Regions from separate parts of the Vibrio sp. QJM3NY_35 genome, predicted to be linked through region 1. Evidence: predicted binding sites of a transcription regulator. Region 1 holds the regulator's gene; the other holds the start of a gene.

Region 1 (8,519 bases):
TGACATAACCAACCGATGAGTTGGTGCTACTTAGACATAACCAATATAACGTGCCATTAGAAGCACACTTGTTGTTTAAGTATTTGTTTACTGTTTACCATTTGGATTTCAGACATGTCATTACCACACGTAATTCTAACCGTTTTAAGTACACGCGATGCTACTGGTTACGATATCACAAAAGAATTCTCCGCAAGCATTGGTTACTTCTGGAAAGCTAGCCACCAACAAGTTTACCGCGAGCTAAATAAAATGGCTCAGAACGACCAGGTAACTTGCGTGCTTGAGCCTCAAGAAGGCAAACCTGATCGTAAAGTTTACTCTATCACTGATGCTGGCCGTGGCGCGCTAGGTGAATGGTTTGAACAACCAACTGCACACCCAACCGTTCGTGACGAGTTCTCAGCTAAGCTAATGGCTTGCGCTGTACAACCTTCTGACGCTTACCGTGTACAACTTGCTGAGCTAGTAGAAGAGTCTCGCAAACTGGTTTCTCACTACCGTGAAATCGAAGCGGCTTACTACGCAACGCCATCAACTCTAGACAAGCAAGCACGCCTTGAGCGTCTTACTCTTCGTCGTAACCTACTTATCCGTGAAGCATGGATTGTATGGGCTGAAGAAGTACTGCTTGAACTTGGCGCTCTAGCTTAAGTTAAGCTAGAAGCTAGAAGCTAGAAGCTAGAAGCTAGAAAAGCAAAAGGCTTGAACTCTATGAGTCCAAGCCTTTTTTGTATCTATAGGATTTGAAATGTTACTGCCAGAGGCTTTTTACAAGTGCTTAGGCTTTACTTCTTAGACTTTGCTTAAAGCGCAGCGACTTGTGGACGAACACCTAGCGTATGGCAAAGTGCGTAAGTCATTTCTGCACGATTTAGCGTGTAGAAGTGGAAATCTTTCACACCTTCACGGCTGAGCGTACGAACCATATCAATCGCTTGGCTAGCACCTACTAACTGACGAGTAGTTGGATCATCATCCAAACCTTCGAACTGCTTTGCCATCCAGCCAGGTACTTTTACGTTGTTCATCGCTGCAAAGCGAGACGCTTGCTTAAAGTTAGAAACCGGTAAGATGCCCGGTACAATCTCAACATCCACACCAGCCGCAACACAACGGTCACGGAAACGTAGGTAGCTTTCTACATCAAAGAAGAACTGAGTGATTGCACGGTTAGCACCCGCATCCACTTTACGCTTTAGGTTAATAAGGTCAGATTGAGCGCTTTTTGCTTCAGGGTGAACCTCAGGGAATGCCGCTACTGAGATATCAAAATCGTGGCGAGATTTAAGTAGCTCAACCAAATCAGATGCGTACATCTCTGGCGCGCCGCCGCCTGCTGGAATGTCACCACGCAGCGCAACAATACTCTCGATACCATTTGCCCAGTAATCGTCGGCAATTTGAATCAGCTCTTCGCGACTCGCATCAATACACGTTAGGTGCGGTGCAGCCACTAGGCCGGTTTGGTTCTTAATTTCTTTAATGATTGAGTGAGTACGGTCACGTTCGCCCGAGTTTGCACCGTAAGTTACCGATACAAATTTTGGTTGAAGTGTTTTAAGGCGGTGAACAGAGTTCCACAGGGTCTCTTCCATCTTCTCACTGCTCGGTGGAAAAAACTCAAATGACACATTGATGTTGTCAGAAAGCTCAGCGATATTCTGATTTAAAGCGTCGATATGACTAGCGTGTGTGTATCCCATCTTACTCTCCCTGTGGCAAAAGCAACCACTAAAAACTCAAATCCTTAAACGACGTTTAGACGTCTATATGTCTGTAGAATGTATTGAATACGATTTAATGTCAACAGATCCATTATGAATTTTTCTCAAGTAGATCGTGAGTAAAACTCAAGTCGTTAGATGGGTCGCAAAGCAGAAATAATGTAGAAAAAAGGCTGAAAAACACATCGTGCTTTCAGCCTTATTTATCTTAGTGAATAGTATGCTATTTAGACACTAAACCAACCGATCTGAGTATCAGAACAGGCTAGACATTCTGTTTAGGTCAGATTGAATTGCACCAGCTGTGACTTCACGTCCTGCACCTGGGCCACGGATAACCAATGGATTATCTTTGTACCATTTGCTCTCAATCGCAAAGATGTTGTCGCAAGGCAACAAGTTCGCCAGAGCATGTTCTTTAGACAGTGCTTCAACGCCTACGGTTGCCTTACCGTTCTTCTCCAAACGCGCTACGTAACGCAGAACTTTCTGTTGAGAGTGCGCTTTCTCTAAACGCTCAGCCAGCTCTTCGCTCAGTACAGAAGCTTTGTCGAAGAAGTCATCCACAGATAGCTCTTGCAGCTCTGCAGGTACGAGCGATTCCACTTTTACGTTTTCAGGTTCGATATCCAAACCAGATTCACGCGCCAGAATCACCAGCTTACGCATCACGTCTGAGCCATCTAGGTCAGCACGAGGGTCAGGTTCCGTAAGGCCTTGTTGCCATGCTAAGTCAACCAACTCGCTGAACGGCACGGTGCCATCAAACTGTTGGAACAACCAAGACAACGTGCCCGAGAAAATGCCAGACAACGCAATGATGTCATCGCCACTTTCACGTAGGTCACGTACCGTGTGGTTAATCGGCAATCCAGCACCCACTGTCGCGTTGTACAACCAATGACGGCTGATCTTAGCGAAAGCATCTTGTACTTGATGGTAATACTCGCTCGATGCAGAACCTGCCACCTTGTTCGCCGAGATTAGGTGAATACCTTGTTGTGCGATTTGCAGATACTTTGCTGCAAGCACTGGGCTCGCAGTCACATCCAGAACCACTGCTTCGTCATAACCTTGAATAGAGCCCAAACGCTCTAACCAGTCGTTACCATTGTTAGCAATCGCTTCGTCGTCAAAGCGCTTACCTACCGAAGTCGCATCAATGCCTTGATCGTCGAACCAATAGGTTTGGCTATCAACCACGGCAACCAATTCAAAGTTCATTCCACGGCGCTTTTCAAGTTCCGCTTTTTGCTCAGCAAACAGGCTTAACCAGCTTGAACCAATATTGCCCTTACCACACAAGGCAATCGCAACACGCTTCTGCGCTTGGAACAGTTGAGAATGAATGCCTTTCACTAGACTTGATGTTTCACTCTTACGAATCACAGCCACCAAGCTTAAGCCTGAGTTCGCTTCTGAGATGAACTCAACCGGAGAGCTCTTAAGCTGCTGGTAGAAACCGTAGCAATGGTTCGGGTTCTTAGTCACACCCGCACCCACTGCAGCAATCAGAGAGAAACCTTCTTTTAGCTTAATCTCAGCTTCAATCGCATGGTCTTGGAGATATTCTAATGCACCACCAGCGATCTCTTCTGTGTAGGCAAGACGCAAACAGTGTTGATCCGGTTCAAGCTCATAAGCAAGCGGCTCAAGTTGAGCACGCTTAAGCCCTTCAAGCACTTCACTCTCTAGACGGTCGAAATCATGGCCGTGACCAAAGGTCAGTTGCACGATAAGCACTTCATCCAAAGAGGTAATAATTTTTGCGCCACGACCCGATGCCAATACACGCTCGATCTGTGTAGAGCCCGCTTCTGGCTGATAGCTGCAGCGTAAGCTTAAATCCATAGCACTTTGAGCCACAGGCTGTAGTGTTCGGCTGTGAAGCACTGGAGCGGCAAGACGAGCCAATTCGCTGGCTTCATCAAGGCGAAGTAGAGGCAATAGACACGCATCTGAAACCAGACGAGGGTCAGCGCTGTAAACGCCCGCCACATCACTCCAAATCGTCACGCGTTCAACTTCAGCCAAAGCACCAATCACGGTCGCTGAGTAATCCGAACCGTTGCGACCAAGCAGTACGGTTTCACCCTCGCAGTTCTGAGCCATAAAGCCCGTAATCACCACGCGGCAATGTGCATGCTGCGCCAGAGCTTCTTTAATCAGAGGGTAAGAACGTGCGCGGTCGACTTCAGGCTGAGCGCCCACTTCTGCACGTAAAAAAGCACGCGCATCTTGAGCAACGGCTTGTAAATCATGTTGGCACAACAAAGCCGCGAGTAGACGTGAAGACCAAACCTCACCGTGTCCAAGCACTTTTGCTTTTTGTGCTTCGCTCAAGGGAGCCGTTAGCTCACCCAAAGCGGTAAATTCTTGTTGAATGGTTGCAGTAAGTTGTGCGGCTGATTCACCCTCAAGCAGTGCTTCAATCAGATCGAGTTGGAACTGACGAAGTGCTTGTAGGCATTCATGGGCAATACGACCATCTTTGTCGAGCGCTTCAACAAATTCAATTAAACGGTTGGTTGTTTTGCCTGCTGCCGATACCACCACCAAATCAGATGCTGATGAGTATTCTCTAAGAATGTTGACCACGCGTTGGTAACATTCAGGATTCGCTAAACTGCTGCCACCAAATTTATGTAGCTGGCGAAAGGTTGCCATTATTAACCCTCCCCTTCAGCGATAAAGCGCTGTGTCTTTTCAAACGCTTGCTTGAGGTCATCGATTAGGTCTTCTGCATCTTCAAGGCCAACAGATAGACGCAGTAGTTGCTGAGAAACACCCGCTTCTGCTAATGCTTCTTCGCCCATCGCGCGGTGAGTCATAGACGCAGGGTGACAAATCAGGCTTTCAACGCCGCCCAATGATTCTGCCAAAGAAAACAGCTCTAACTTATCAACAAAGTATTTAAGCGCCTCGAATGAGCCCGAAAACTCAAAGCTGAGCATTGAACCAAAGCCAGACTGCTGTTTCTTCGCAATATCATGACCTGGGTGTTCAGGAAGACTTGGGTGGTAAATAGTGCCTACTAAATCTTGTTGCTGCAGAGATGCCAGAATTTCACGTGAGCTTTCTTCGTGAACTCGCATACGCGCACCTAGCGTACGAATACCACGTAGAGTCATGTAGCTATCAAATGGTGTGCCGGTCGCACCAATACAGTTGCCCCACCATGCTAGCTCTTCAGCGTGCTCTTCCGTTTTCGTGACGACAACGCCACCAATAACGTCCGAGTGTCCGTTGATGTACTTAGTGGTTGAGTGGATAACAAAATCCGCACCCAGTTCTAAAGGCTTTTGGAACACAGGAGTCAAAAACGTGTTGTCGACAGCAACCAGAGCACCAACCTCTTTCGCTTTACGGCAAGTTTCTGCAATATCAACCACACGAACCAGTGGATTCGATGGTGTTTCGATTAAGATCAACTTTGGCTTAAGCGCGATCGCCGCATCCAGCGCGGCTTGATCCGATTGATCAACGAACAGAACTTTGAAGTCACCTTTTAGCGAGCGAGTGTTAAACAGACGGTACGTACCGCCGTAGCAGTCGTGCGGTGCAATAATAAGATCATCGCCGCCTAAGAAAGCCGAAACCCATAAGTTAAGCGCCGAAGTACCGCAGTTAGTCACAACCGCGCCTTTGCCTGATTCAAGCTCAAACAGTGCCGTCTCTAATAAACCGCGGTTTGGGTTACCAGAACGGGTGTAATCGTACTTTGGCACTTCACCAAAAGCGGGAAACCCATAGTTAGTCGAAAGATAAATGGGTGGGACAACGGCATGGTATTGCGTGTCTGACTCGATACCAGTACGTACTGCGATTGTTGCTGGCTTCCGGCTGCTCATAGGTGCTTCCTTACAAGTTTTGCGTCTGAGAATCACAGCTGCTTGTCGGCATTTTGCGGCTGTGTTAGATATATGTTATTCACTTTACTTTCATAAACGTGAGACGTCAACACTTCTAGACGTCTATATGTCTTTGCTTATGGCAGTAAATCCCGCTAAAATCACCACTATTAATTTATTCTAACAACTAAAGTGATGAAGGTACGCAATGGCCGACTGGAATGGTGAATACATAAGCCCATATGCTGAGCATGGAAAGAAAAGCGAACAAGTAAAGAAAATTACAGTTTCTATCCCTCTAAAAGTGTTAAAGGTTCTTACTGACGAGCGTACTCGCCGCCAGATTAATAACCTACGCCATGCAACAAACAGTGAGCTACTGTGCGAAGCCTTTCTACATGCGTACACAGGCCAACCACTACCAACGGATGAAGACCTTCGTAAAGACCGCCCAGACGATATTCCTGCTGAAGTGAAAAAGCTGATGACAGAGATGGGTATCGAGTTCGAAGCGTTTGACGAAGAATAAAAACAACTCAGTCACTGCCTTCATTATTGATTCGCTCTAGCTGAACCTTATTTATCACATCGCGCATAGCTTTTTATGATTGCGCGGTGAATGATAGACATAAAAAAACCGACTCCAGATGAGTCGGTTTTTTATTATTCTTTTTGGCTCAATAGAGCAACAGCTATTAAGCCATATAGTTAGCAGGCATCTCGATACGAGCTACGCCAGATTCAACAGCCGCTTCCGCAACTGCTCGTGCTACGCGAGGAAGTAGACGTGGGTCCATTGGCTTAGGAATGATGTAACCCTTACCGAACTCCAGTGCAGTCTCGCCCGCAGCTGCTAGTACTTCAGCTGGAACTTCTTCTTTCGCCAGTTCACGAATCGCTTTAACCGCTGCTAGCTTCATTTCATCATTGATTTCGCTCGCACGCACGTCTAGTGCACCACGGAAAATGAATGGGAAACAAAGTACGTTGTTTACTTGGTTAGGGTAATCACTGCGGCCTGTACCCATGATTAGGTCAGAACGAACTTCGTGTGCAAGCTCAGGCTTGATCTCTGGATCTGGGTTTGAACATGCAAACACAACAGGCTTATCAGCCATCAACGTTAGTGCTTCAGCAGGCAGTAGGTTAGGACCCGATACACCCAAGAATAGGTCAGCGCCTTCGATAACATCTTCAAGCGTTCGCTTGTCAGTGTTATTTGCGAACAGCTCTTTGTATTCATTTAGGTCATCACGACGAGTGTGAATCACACCTTTACGGTCAAGCATGTAGATTTTTTCACGCTGAGCGCCACACTTAATCAGTAGTTCCATACAAGCAACCGCCGCTGCGCCAGCACCTAAACAAACGATCTTACACTCTTCAAGTTTCTTACCTTGAAGCTCGATCGCGTTCAGCATACCCGCTGCCGTTACAATCGCTGTACCGTGTTGGTCATCGTGGAATACCGGCACATCACAACGTTCAATCAGGCGACGTTCAATCTCAAAACAGTCTGGTGCTTTGATGTCTTCTAGGTTAATACCGCCGAATGTATCTGCGATATTCGCAACCGTATCAACGAACTCATCGATTGTGCGGTGTTTCACTTCAATATCGATAGAATCTAAACCAGCAAAACGCTTAAACAGGAGCGCTTTACCTTCCATTACTGGTTTAGAAGCAATAGGACCAAGGTTACCTAGGCCAAGAATCGCTGTACCGTTAGAGATAACAGCAACCATGTTGCCTTTACCTGTGTACTTATAGACGTTATCAACGTTCTGTGCGATCTCGCGAACAGGCTCAGCCACGCCTGGGCTGTATGCAAGTGCTAGGTCTTCTGTAGAGTTTGCAGGCTTCGTCAGTTCTACGGCAATTTTGCCTGGAATCGGGAACTCATGATAATCAAGAGCTTGCTGACGGAATTGTTCTTGAGGTGATAATTCTTGAGAGGATTGAGCTTGGCTGCTGTCTTCAGACATAGGTGTAGGTTCCTAGGATATTATTATTTGGGGGATCTTGTTCATGTTAATGGATGTACTTCAAAGTTCCTAGGTGGTTGAAGCCTCTGTCTCATTAAAAAACGAGATTTCACTACTAATAAGACCAGTGAGCAGTTGAAATTACTATCGCTTGTTGAACTTTCGTGCGGAATTTTAGTGGTGAATGATAAGCAAGGAACTGCCCTGCAATAGAATAAAGAGGCAACTTATCGTTAGGTGAGATGGATACTTGAATGGAAGTCAGTAATTTTACAAATTGCAGGCAACAAAAAAGGACACCGAAGTGTCCTTTTTATGTCTAAATAGCGAGAATTACTTCTTGCTAGAAAGAGCACCGAAACGCTTGTTGAAGCGATCAACACGGCCGCCAGTATCTACGATACGTTGCTTACCAGTGTAGAACGGGTGACATTTGTCACATACGTCTAGGTGGATTGATTCTTTTGCTAGCGTTGAGTTGAACTCAAATGTGTTGCCGCAAGAACAAGTAGCAGTAACTGCTTTGTATTCTGGGTGGATTCCAGCTTTCATGGGATAACCTCAAGTAGGCCGTGTCGCTATACGATTCTAAGCCGCACACCACACGTAGTTTAAAAAAGAAATAAAGACACCGCATTCGCACAAAAGAGTGACGAAGCCATACCTTTAAGGCGCAGTATAGTAATGAATCTATAAGGCAGGATCAACTGATTTGATACATTTTTCACCAATTGTGTCTTTATTTCCTTTTTAAGCAGAAGCGTTGATTGAAATTTGGGGATGAAGCTGCCTCCATGCGTTAGCTTGCCCTCTCTCATTCAAACTGCTCCTCGAATTTAACCGCCTTATCCTTTAGACTGTTCGCTCTCGTCAACTCAGATAAAGCCGTCCCTTTATGCGTCCAATGATTGCCCGCGTGGCACTGCCTGTTCCACTCGACAAGCAGTTCGATTACA
Region 2 (8,519 bases), 620 kb from region 1:
CCACGCTGTCTCCACCCGAGACTCAGTGAAATTGAAATCGCTGTGAAGATGCAGTGTACCCGCGGCTAGACGGAAAGACCCCGTGAACCTTTACTACAGCTTGGCACTGAACATTGAACCTACATGTGTAGGATAGGTGGGAGACTATGAAACCGCGTCGCTAGATGTGGTGGAGTCGTCCTTGAAATACCACCCTTGTAGTTTTGATGTTCTAACGTTGGTCCCTGAATCGGGATTACGGACAGTGCCTGGTGGGTAGTTTGACTGGGGCGGTCTCCTCCCAAAGAGTAACGGAGGAGCACGAAGGTGGGCTAAACACGGTTGGACATCGTGTGGTTAGTGCAATGGCATAAGCCCGCTTGACTGCGAGAATGACAATTCGAGCAGGTGCGAAAGCAGGTCATAGTGATCCGGTGGTTCTGAATGGAAGGGCCATCGCTCAACGGATAAAAGGTACTCCGGGGATAACAGGCTGATACCGCCCAAGAGTTCATATCGACGGCGGTGTTTGGCACCTCGATGTCGGCTCATCACATCCTGGGGCTGAAGTCGGTCCCAAGGGTATGGCTGTTCGCCATTTAAAGTGGTACGCGAGCTGGGTTTAGAACGTCGTGAGACAGTTCGGTCCCTATCTGCCGTGGGCGTTGGAAAATTGAAAGGGGCTGCTCCTAGTACGAGAGGACCGGAGTGGACGAACCTCTGGTGTTCGGGTTGTCATGCCAATGGCATTGCCCGGTAGCTAAGTTCGGAATCGATAACCGCTGAAAGCATCTAAGCGGGAAGCGAGCCTTGAGATGAGTTTTCCCTGGCGCTATAAGCGTCCTAAAGGGTTGTCGTAGACTACGACGTTGATAGGCAGGGTGTGTAAGTGCTGCGAGGCATTGAGCTAACCTGTACTAATTGCCCGTGAGGCTTAACCATACAACACCCAAGGGGTTTTGTGGACTCAAAGACAGACCTTGAATGAGTTTGAAGAGAAACTTTTAAAGCTCTATTAAATAGAGAAGCAGCTTTCCGAATTTTAAAATTTGCTTGGCGACCATAGCATTGTGGACCCACCTGATTCCATGCCGAACTCAGAAGTGAAACACAATAGCGCCGATGGTAGTGTGGGGCTTCCCCATGTGAGAGTAGGACATCGCCAGGCTTTAAATTTGAACACTTGTCAGCGACGACAAGTATTCCACTGCGGAGTGGTAGTTCAGTTGGTTAGAATACCGGCCTGTCACGCCGGGGGTCGCGGGTTCGAGTCCCGTCCACTCCGCCACTTATTCGATAACCTCGCCTAGTGCGAGGTTTTTTCGAATCTGAAGTAATGAAAGTTTTAGGGGTGTAGCTCCAATTGGCAGAGCAGCGGATTCCAAATCCGCGTGTTGGGAGTTCGAATCTCTCCACCCCTGCCATATTTAAGGCTCTAGCAGAAATGCTAGAGCCTTTTTTGCATCTGTTGTTTCTACGAAGCAATGTTGGGATAACTAGGCGCTCCTAGCTCATCTGCGTGCTCGAACCTCCGGAGTACCTGCTCATTCCAGCCCTACCATATTTAAGAATCTAGGCTGCACGTCTCGGCAGAAATGCTAGCGCTTTTTATTCCTATCATTTTTACAAGTATCACTAGAAGTACCAAGTGTTCCTTTAGCTATCTCTATCGAACACTGATTTAGTGCAGCCTTGCTGTATTTAATGACTTAGTTCAAAGCTAAAGCTTTCTGTTCACCACTCATCTAGCTCCGTACTCCTGTTAATAACTAACGCTATTCTAGCGAGAAGTTGAGTCCTGTTATTTTTGTTTCCAGGTGAAAGGTGAAGCCTTTCGATTGAAGCTTATATAATTTGAGAGCGGGTTATTGGGTAGACTAGCGAGTGTGCAGAAGAACGAGTTCTCTGTATTACTTAACCTTCTGAAAGAGTTCTGGCCAAATTTAGTGCTTCTCCCCCACACATTAACGCTTTCGATTACTCAAATACTAGCGGTATCAAATATCGATATAGGCTCTATGTTCACCGCATACCTTTCTGCTAGATCTTCAGTGAGGAAATCGGCGAATCTGACTTTCATTAGGTATAAAAAAGGCCACCTAAAGTAGGCGGCCTTGGTTGATCTATCTAGGTGTTAATCTAGCTCTTTCTCTGCTTGTTTTGCTTTCTCTATCATAGGAGTGATTGTTGAGCCTTGAACTAGAATAGAGAACACAACAACGGCGTATGTCATGACAAGGATTATCTCTTTAACATCGATTGCCTTGTCTTCAATCACCCAGATACCTGAAGGGATTGAAAGTGCCATGGCTAGTGCTAAGCCACCGCGTAAACCACCCCAAGTTAGAATCTTAATCGACCAAGGGTTGTAAGTTCTAAAGCGCTTAAATCCGATGTAAGACAAGAAAACACTTAAGTAGCGTGCACTCAATACTAGAGGGACTGCGAACGCCATTAAGATCCAGTCTTCTTGGTGGAATTTGAATAACAGCATCGACATACCAATTAATAGGAATAATACGCCGTTTAAGAATTCATCTATCAATTCCCAGAAATGATCTAGGTGATCTTCACTCTCTTTCGAGAATCCGATAAAGCGAGTCCAGTTACCAATCATGATACCTGAGACAACCATGGCTAATGGTCCTGATACATGCAGAACTTCAGCAAACGCATAACCAGCAGTTGGGATGCCGATGGTTAATAGCAACTCCATAGAGTGGTCATCGGTGTTGCTGATGAGGTAATGGAATACAAGACCCAAAACAAAACCGTAGACGATGCCGCCAATCGCCTCTTGGACGAATAGCATGGTCACACTGCCGACAGTCGGCGCTTCTGTGCCGAATGCGATAGTAAATAGGGTTACGAAGATCACTAAGCCAAAACCATCGTTGAATAGAGATTCTCCCTCGACTTGAGTAGAGATTCGTCTCGGAGCATCGAGTTTCTTTACGATGGCTAATACGGCGATTGGGTCGGTTGGAGAGATTAGCGAGCCAAAGAGTAGGCAGTAAATCAGATCAAATTGAATACCGATGAACTGACAGAACCCGTACAGCACAAAACCGATAAAGAAGGTTGAAAACAGCGTAGCACCTAACGCGAGTACTGTTATTTCCCATTTCTGGTCTTTTAGGTTTGGTAATTTAATCCCCAAACCACCGGCAAAGAGTAAGAAGCCCAATATTCCCTTTAGTAGGAAATCTTCAAAGTTGATACTGGCAACGGTTTCTGAGGCGATGTCAGCCAGTTGGAACCAATTGTTTTGTCCCGCAATGATAATCAATAGAGATAACATCATTGAGCCAGCTGTGATGGCGATGGTTGTCTGCATTTTACCAATTTTGGTATTAACGAAAGCAATAAGCATGGCTGCAGCGGACAAGAAGCATAAGGTGTAATAGACCGACATTGGGATTCCAATATGTAACAAAGTATGAATATGAATTTTCGTTGTCTCATGCTCAAATAGCAAACATTTTTTGTCATGACTCAGTAATCAATTTCCTTTTTTAGACGTCTAGACTCCTTTTTAATGTGTGATAGGATGGAGGGATAATTAAAGGAATGAGGTTGTACCGTGGGAAGTAATGTAAGGCAAAAGATTGACGCTCTGTTGAAGCAACGAATTTTACTGATTGATGGTGGCATGGGCACCATGATTCAGGATTATAAATTGGAAGAGCAAGACTATCGTGGTGAACGCTTTGCTGATTGGCACAGTGACTTGAAGGGCAACAATGACCTTTTAGTTCTTACACAGCCTAAGCTTATCAAAGATATCCATATGGAGTATTTGGAAGCTGGGGCAGACATCCTCGAAACCAATACCTTTAACGCTACAACCATCGCTATGGCCGACTATGATATGGAAAGCCTTAGTGAAGAGATTAACTTTGCAGCTGCCAAGCTTGCTCGTGAAGCGGCTGATGAATGGACCGCAAAGACCCCAGACAAGCCTCGCTTCGTTGCGGGTGTATTAGGTCCAACCAACCGAACTTGTTCCATATCCCCTGATGTAAACGATCCAGGTTACCGTAATGTTAGCTTTGACGAACTGGTTGAAGCTTATTCTGAATCGACGCGTGCGCTCATTAAGGGCGGTTCAGACTTAATACTTATTGAAACTATCTTCGATACGTTAAACGCAAAAGCGTGTGCTTTTGCGGTTGAATCTGTTTTCGAAGAAGTAGGTATCAGTCTGCCAGTGATGATTTCCGGTACCATCACTGATGCATCAGGTCGTACCCTTTCAGGACAGACGACAGAAGCATTCTACAACGCCCTTCGTCATGTAAAACCAATCTCATTTGGATTGAACTGTGCATTGGGCCCTGATGAACTGCGTGAGTATGTCGGTGAGATGTCTCGTATCTCTGAGTGCAATGTTTCTGCTCACCCTAATGCGGGTTTGCCTAATGCATTTGGTGAGTATGACCTTTCTCCTGAGGATATGGCTGAACATGTTAAAGAGTGGGCTGAAAGTGGCTTCTTGAACCTAATTGGTGGGTGTTGTGGTACTACTCCAGAGCATATCCGTCAAATGGCTGAGGCCGTTGAAGGTGTAACGCCGCGTCAATTGCCAGACTTACCAGTTTCTTGTCGTCTTTCGGGACTAGAGCCACTGACGATAGCTAAAGAATCTTTGTTCGTGAATGTGGGTGAACGTACCAATGTTACCGGCTCTGCACGCTTTAAGCGCCTTATCAAAGAAGAGCTCTACGACGAAGCGTTGAGTGTAGCTCGAGAGCAAGTCGAGAACGGCGCTCAGATCATCGATATCAACATGGATGAAGGGATGCTAGACGCTGAGGCGTGTATGGTTAAATTCCTGAATCTATGTGCTTCAGAACCTGAAATCTCGAAAGTACCTGTTATGGTCGATTCTTCTAAGTGGGAAGTTATCGAAGCTGGCCTAAAGTGTATTCAAGGCAAAGGCATCGTTAACTCAATCTCTCTAAAAGAAGGCAAAGAGAAGTTTGTTGAGCAAGCCAAATTAGTTCGTCGTTATGGTGCTGCTGTCATCGTGATGGCGTTTGATGAAGCCGGGCAGGCTGATACTCGAGAGCGTAAAGTCGAGATCTGTACTAATGCCTACAACATTCTTGTTGATGAAGTCGGTTTCCCGCCAGAAGATATTATTTTTGACCCGAACATTTTCGCAGTGGCGACGGGTATCGATGAGCATAACAACTATGCGGTCGATTTCATTGAAGCAGTAGGGGACATCAAACGCGATCTCCCGTATGCGATGATCTCTGGTGGCGTGTCGAATGTTTCATTCTCATTCCGCGGTAATAACTACGTCCGCGAGGCTATTCACGCGGTATTCCTGTATCACTGTTTTAAAAACGGTATGGATATGGGCATTGTAAACGCTGGTCAGTTGGAAATTTACGATAATGTTCCAGAAGATCTGCGTGATGCTGTTGAAGATGTCGTACTAAACCGTCGTGATGATTCGACTGAACGATTGCTGGATATGGCGACCGAATACCTAGAGCGCGCTGTTGGTAAGGTTGAAGATAAATCTGCATTAGAGTGGCGGACTTGGCCTGTAGAGAAGCGTTTGGAGCACTCTTTGGTAAAAGGTATCACCGACTTTATTGTTGAAGATACCGAAGAAGCTCGTGTTAATGCCTCTCGTCCTATTGAAGTGATTGAAGGTCCTCTCATGGACGGCATGAACGTTGTTGGTGACCTATTTGGTGAAGGTAAGATGTTCTTACCACAGGTTGTAAAGTCTGCGCGTGTGATGAAACAAGCGGTTGCCCACTTAGAACCATTCATCAATGCATCCAAAGAAGTGGGCGCAACTAACGGTAAGATTTTGTTAGCGACCGTTAAAGGCGATGTTCACGATATCGGTAAAAATATCGTTGGTGTGGTTTTACAGTGTAATAACTACGAGATTATCGATTTAGGCGTAATGGTTTCTTGTGAGAAGATTCTCAAGGTAGCCAAAGAAGAGAATGTCGACATTATTGGCCTGTCTGGACTGATTACACCGTCTCTTGATGAAATGGTACATGTTGCTAAAGAGATGGAGAGACAGGGTTTCAAGCTGCCTCTTCTGATTGGCGGTGCAACCACATCTAAAGCTCACACAGCAGTTAAGATTGAACAAAATTATTCAGAGCCTGTTGTATACGTAAACAATGCCTCGCGAGCTGTAGGTGTTTGTACTTCACTACTTTCTGATGAATTGAAACCCGCTTTCGTTGAGAAGCTTGATATCGATTACGATCGCGTTCGAGATCAGCACAATCGTAAGAAGCCTCGTACCAAGCCGGTCACATTAGAGAGAGCTCGTGCCAATAAAGTCGCAATCGATTGGGATGCGTATACGCCACCGGCACCCGCTAAACCGGGAGTTCACATCTTCAATGATTTCGATGTAGCTACTCTGCGTCAGTATATCGATTGGACCCCATTCTTTATGACATGGTCATTGGTTGGTAAGTACCCAGCTATTTTGGACCATGAAGAAGTGGGTGAAGAGGCAAAACGTTTATTCAAAGATGCCAATGATTTACTGGATCGCGTAGAGAAAGAGAAGTTGCTTGAAGCGCGTGGTATGTGTGCCATGTTCCCAGCGAACAGTGTTGGTGATGATATTGAGGTGTATACCGATGAATCTCGTACCGAAGTTCGAAAAGTTCTACACAACCTTCGTCAACAAACAGAGAAACCAAAAGGCTTTAACTATTGCCTATCAGATTACATTGCGCCAAAAGAAAGCGGTAAAGCGGACTGGATTGGTGGCTTTGCGGTGACGGGTGGTATTGGTGAGCGCGAGCTGGCTGATGAATACAAAGCGAAAGGCGATGACTACAACGCAATTATGATTCAGGCGGTTGCTGACCGATTGGCTGAAGCGTTCGCTGAATACTTGCATAAAGAAGTGAGAAAGGACATTTGGGGCTACTCACCAGATGAGGATTTGTCTAACGACGATTTGATTCGAGAGAAATACCAAGGTATTCGCCCAGCTCCAGGTTATCCTGCTTGCCCTGAGCATACAGAGAAAGGCACGTTGTGGGAGCTGATGGATGTTGAAAAGGCAATCGATATGTCATTAACGACAAGCTACGCGATGTGGCCTGGTGCTTCAGTATCTGGTATGTACTTCTCACACCCTGATGCTAGATACTTTGCTATTGCACAGATTCAACAGGATCAAGTGGATAGCTATGCTGACCGCAAAGGTTGGGATATGTTAGAAGCCGAGAAGTGGTTAGGTCCAAACATTAACTAGTTTGAATCTATGAAGAGCTTTGATTCGTAAAGTAAAAAGAGAAAGGGTTGCTGAATAGCAACCCTTTTTGTATCTGTGATTTAGTTATTTATCTGTCGATGATAAACGGACTGTCTATTCAAATAACTCTTGGTGAAGTTTTTGAATCGCCAGCTTAGAAACAGATTCATCTAGCAAGAAACACAGGTTGTGTGGGCTTGCTCCGTAACAAATCATTCGTAGGTTGAAATCTTCAAGAGTGCCGAATACCTGCTTCGCATAGCCTTTGCTTTCACTCATGTTGTTACCAATAAGTGCAACAAGGCATAGGTCGTGTTCAATATCGACAGAACACAGCTCTTCAAGCTCAAGGCGAGCGGCTTCAGGTAACTCAGGAGCACCACCTGATGTGTCTGTTTGATCCAGAGTAAGTGACACACTGATCTCTGAGGTAGTGATAAGATCGACAGAGATCTTATGTTTAGCAAGGATCTCGAACACTTTTGCTAAGAAGCCATAGGCGTGGAACATGTTAGCACTGCGTAGCGTAACCATGGTTTGGTTGCAGCGTAGGGCAAGCGCTCTAAATAGAGGGGAGCTCTCAACTTGTTGGCGAATCCAAGTACCACCTAGCTCTGGTGCTTTCGATGAACCAACAAAAACAGGGATTTGGTGGCGTAGTGCAGGCACTAGTGTCGATGGATGCAAGATCTTCGCGCCGAAGTTTGCCATTTCCGATGCTTCACTGAAGCTGATTTCTGGGATAGGAGAGGCCTTAGGAGCAATACGTGGATCGGTAGTATAGATACCCGGAACATCCGTCCAGATCTCTAAGCCAATCGCTTGTACCGACTCGGCAATCAGTGCAGCTGAATAATCACTGCCACCGCGACCTAGGGTCGTGGTGTTACCTTCGCTATCAGCACCGATAAAGCCTTGGGTAACGACAACTTGTTGCTGGCACAGTGGAATCAATTTCTCTTTTGCCAAAGCAGTAATCTCTTCTAGCTGTGGTTCTGCTTTTCCGAAATCATCATTGGTGCGCATCACTTCTCTGATATCGAAACGAACCGCAGGTGTTCCGCGTTCGCGAAGGATTTGAGCAAGGATGTGTGTCGACATCAACTCACCACATGCTACAAGGTGATCTGTCAGCTTAGTACTTGCTTGGAATGATGCGGCTTCTGCTGCGCTCGCAATGTCATCAAGAATGCTGTGAACTTCTTTTTCGATGCTGATTGGATCCGCAAGTTGGTCAAGAATAGCATTGTGGATGTCAGCTAATTGCGTCATCAATTCT

What was found. The regulator MetJ, encoded in region 1, represses methionine synthesis genes. The targets are predictions, from matches to a motif close to TTAGACNTNTANANGTCTAA.
Region 2: a site for MetJ is predicted at 3,495-3,514, ahead of metH (methionine synthase). Genes of this name have one in related genera too.

What each region holds. Positions count from the first base shown of each region.
Region 1 is NZ_CM173507.1:3,119,379-3,127,897, forward strand. Features, by position in the region: gene AC3CH3_RS14180 (PadR family transcriptional regulator) at 115-654, shown strand; gene metF (methylenetetrahydrofolate reductase) at 807-1,706, opposite strand; gene AC3CH3_RS14190 (bifunctional aspartate kinase/homoserine dehydrogenase II) at 1,983-4,394, opposite strand; gene AC3CH3_RS14195 (O-succinylhomoserine (thiol)-lyase) at 4,397-5,578, opposite strand; gene metJ (met regulon transcriptional regulator MetJ) at 5,787-6,107, shown strand; gene AC3CH3_RS14205 (malic enzyme-like NAD(P)-binding protein) at 6,274-7,563, opposite strand; gene rpmE (50S ribosomal protein L31) at 7,897-8,115, opposite strand; gene priA (primosomal protein N') at 8,459-8,519, shown strand, end outside.
Region 2 is NZ_CM173507.1:339,180-347,698, forward strand. Features, by position in the region: rRNA gene AC3CH3_RS01650 (23S ribosomal RNA) at 1-921, shown strand, start outside; rRNA gene rrf (5S ribosomal RNA) at 1,032-1,147, shown strand; tRNA gene AC3CH3_RS01660 (tRNA-Asp) at 1,191-1,267, shown strand; tRNA gene AC3CH3_RS01665 (tRNA-Trp) at 1,327-1,403, shown strand; gene AC3CH3_RS01670 (cation:proton antiporter) at 2,114-3,394, opposite strand; gene metH (methionine synthase) at 3,563-7,240, shown strand; gene lysC (lysine-sensitive aspartokinase 3) at 7,355-8,519, opposite strand, start outside.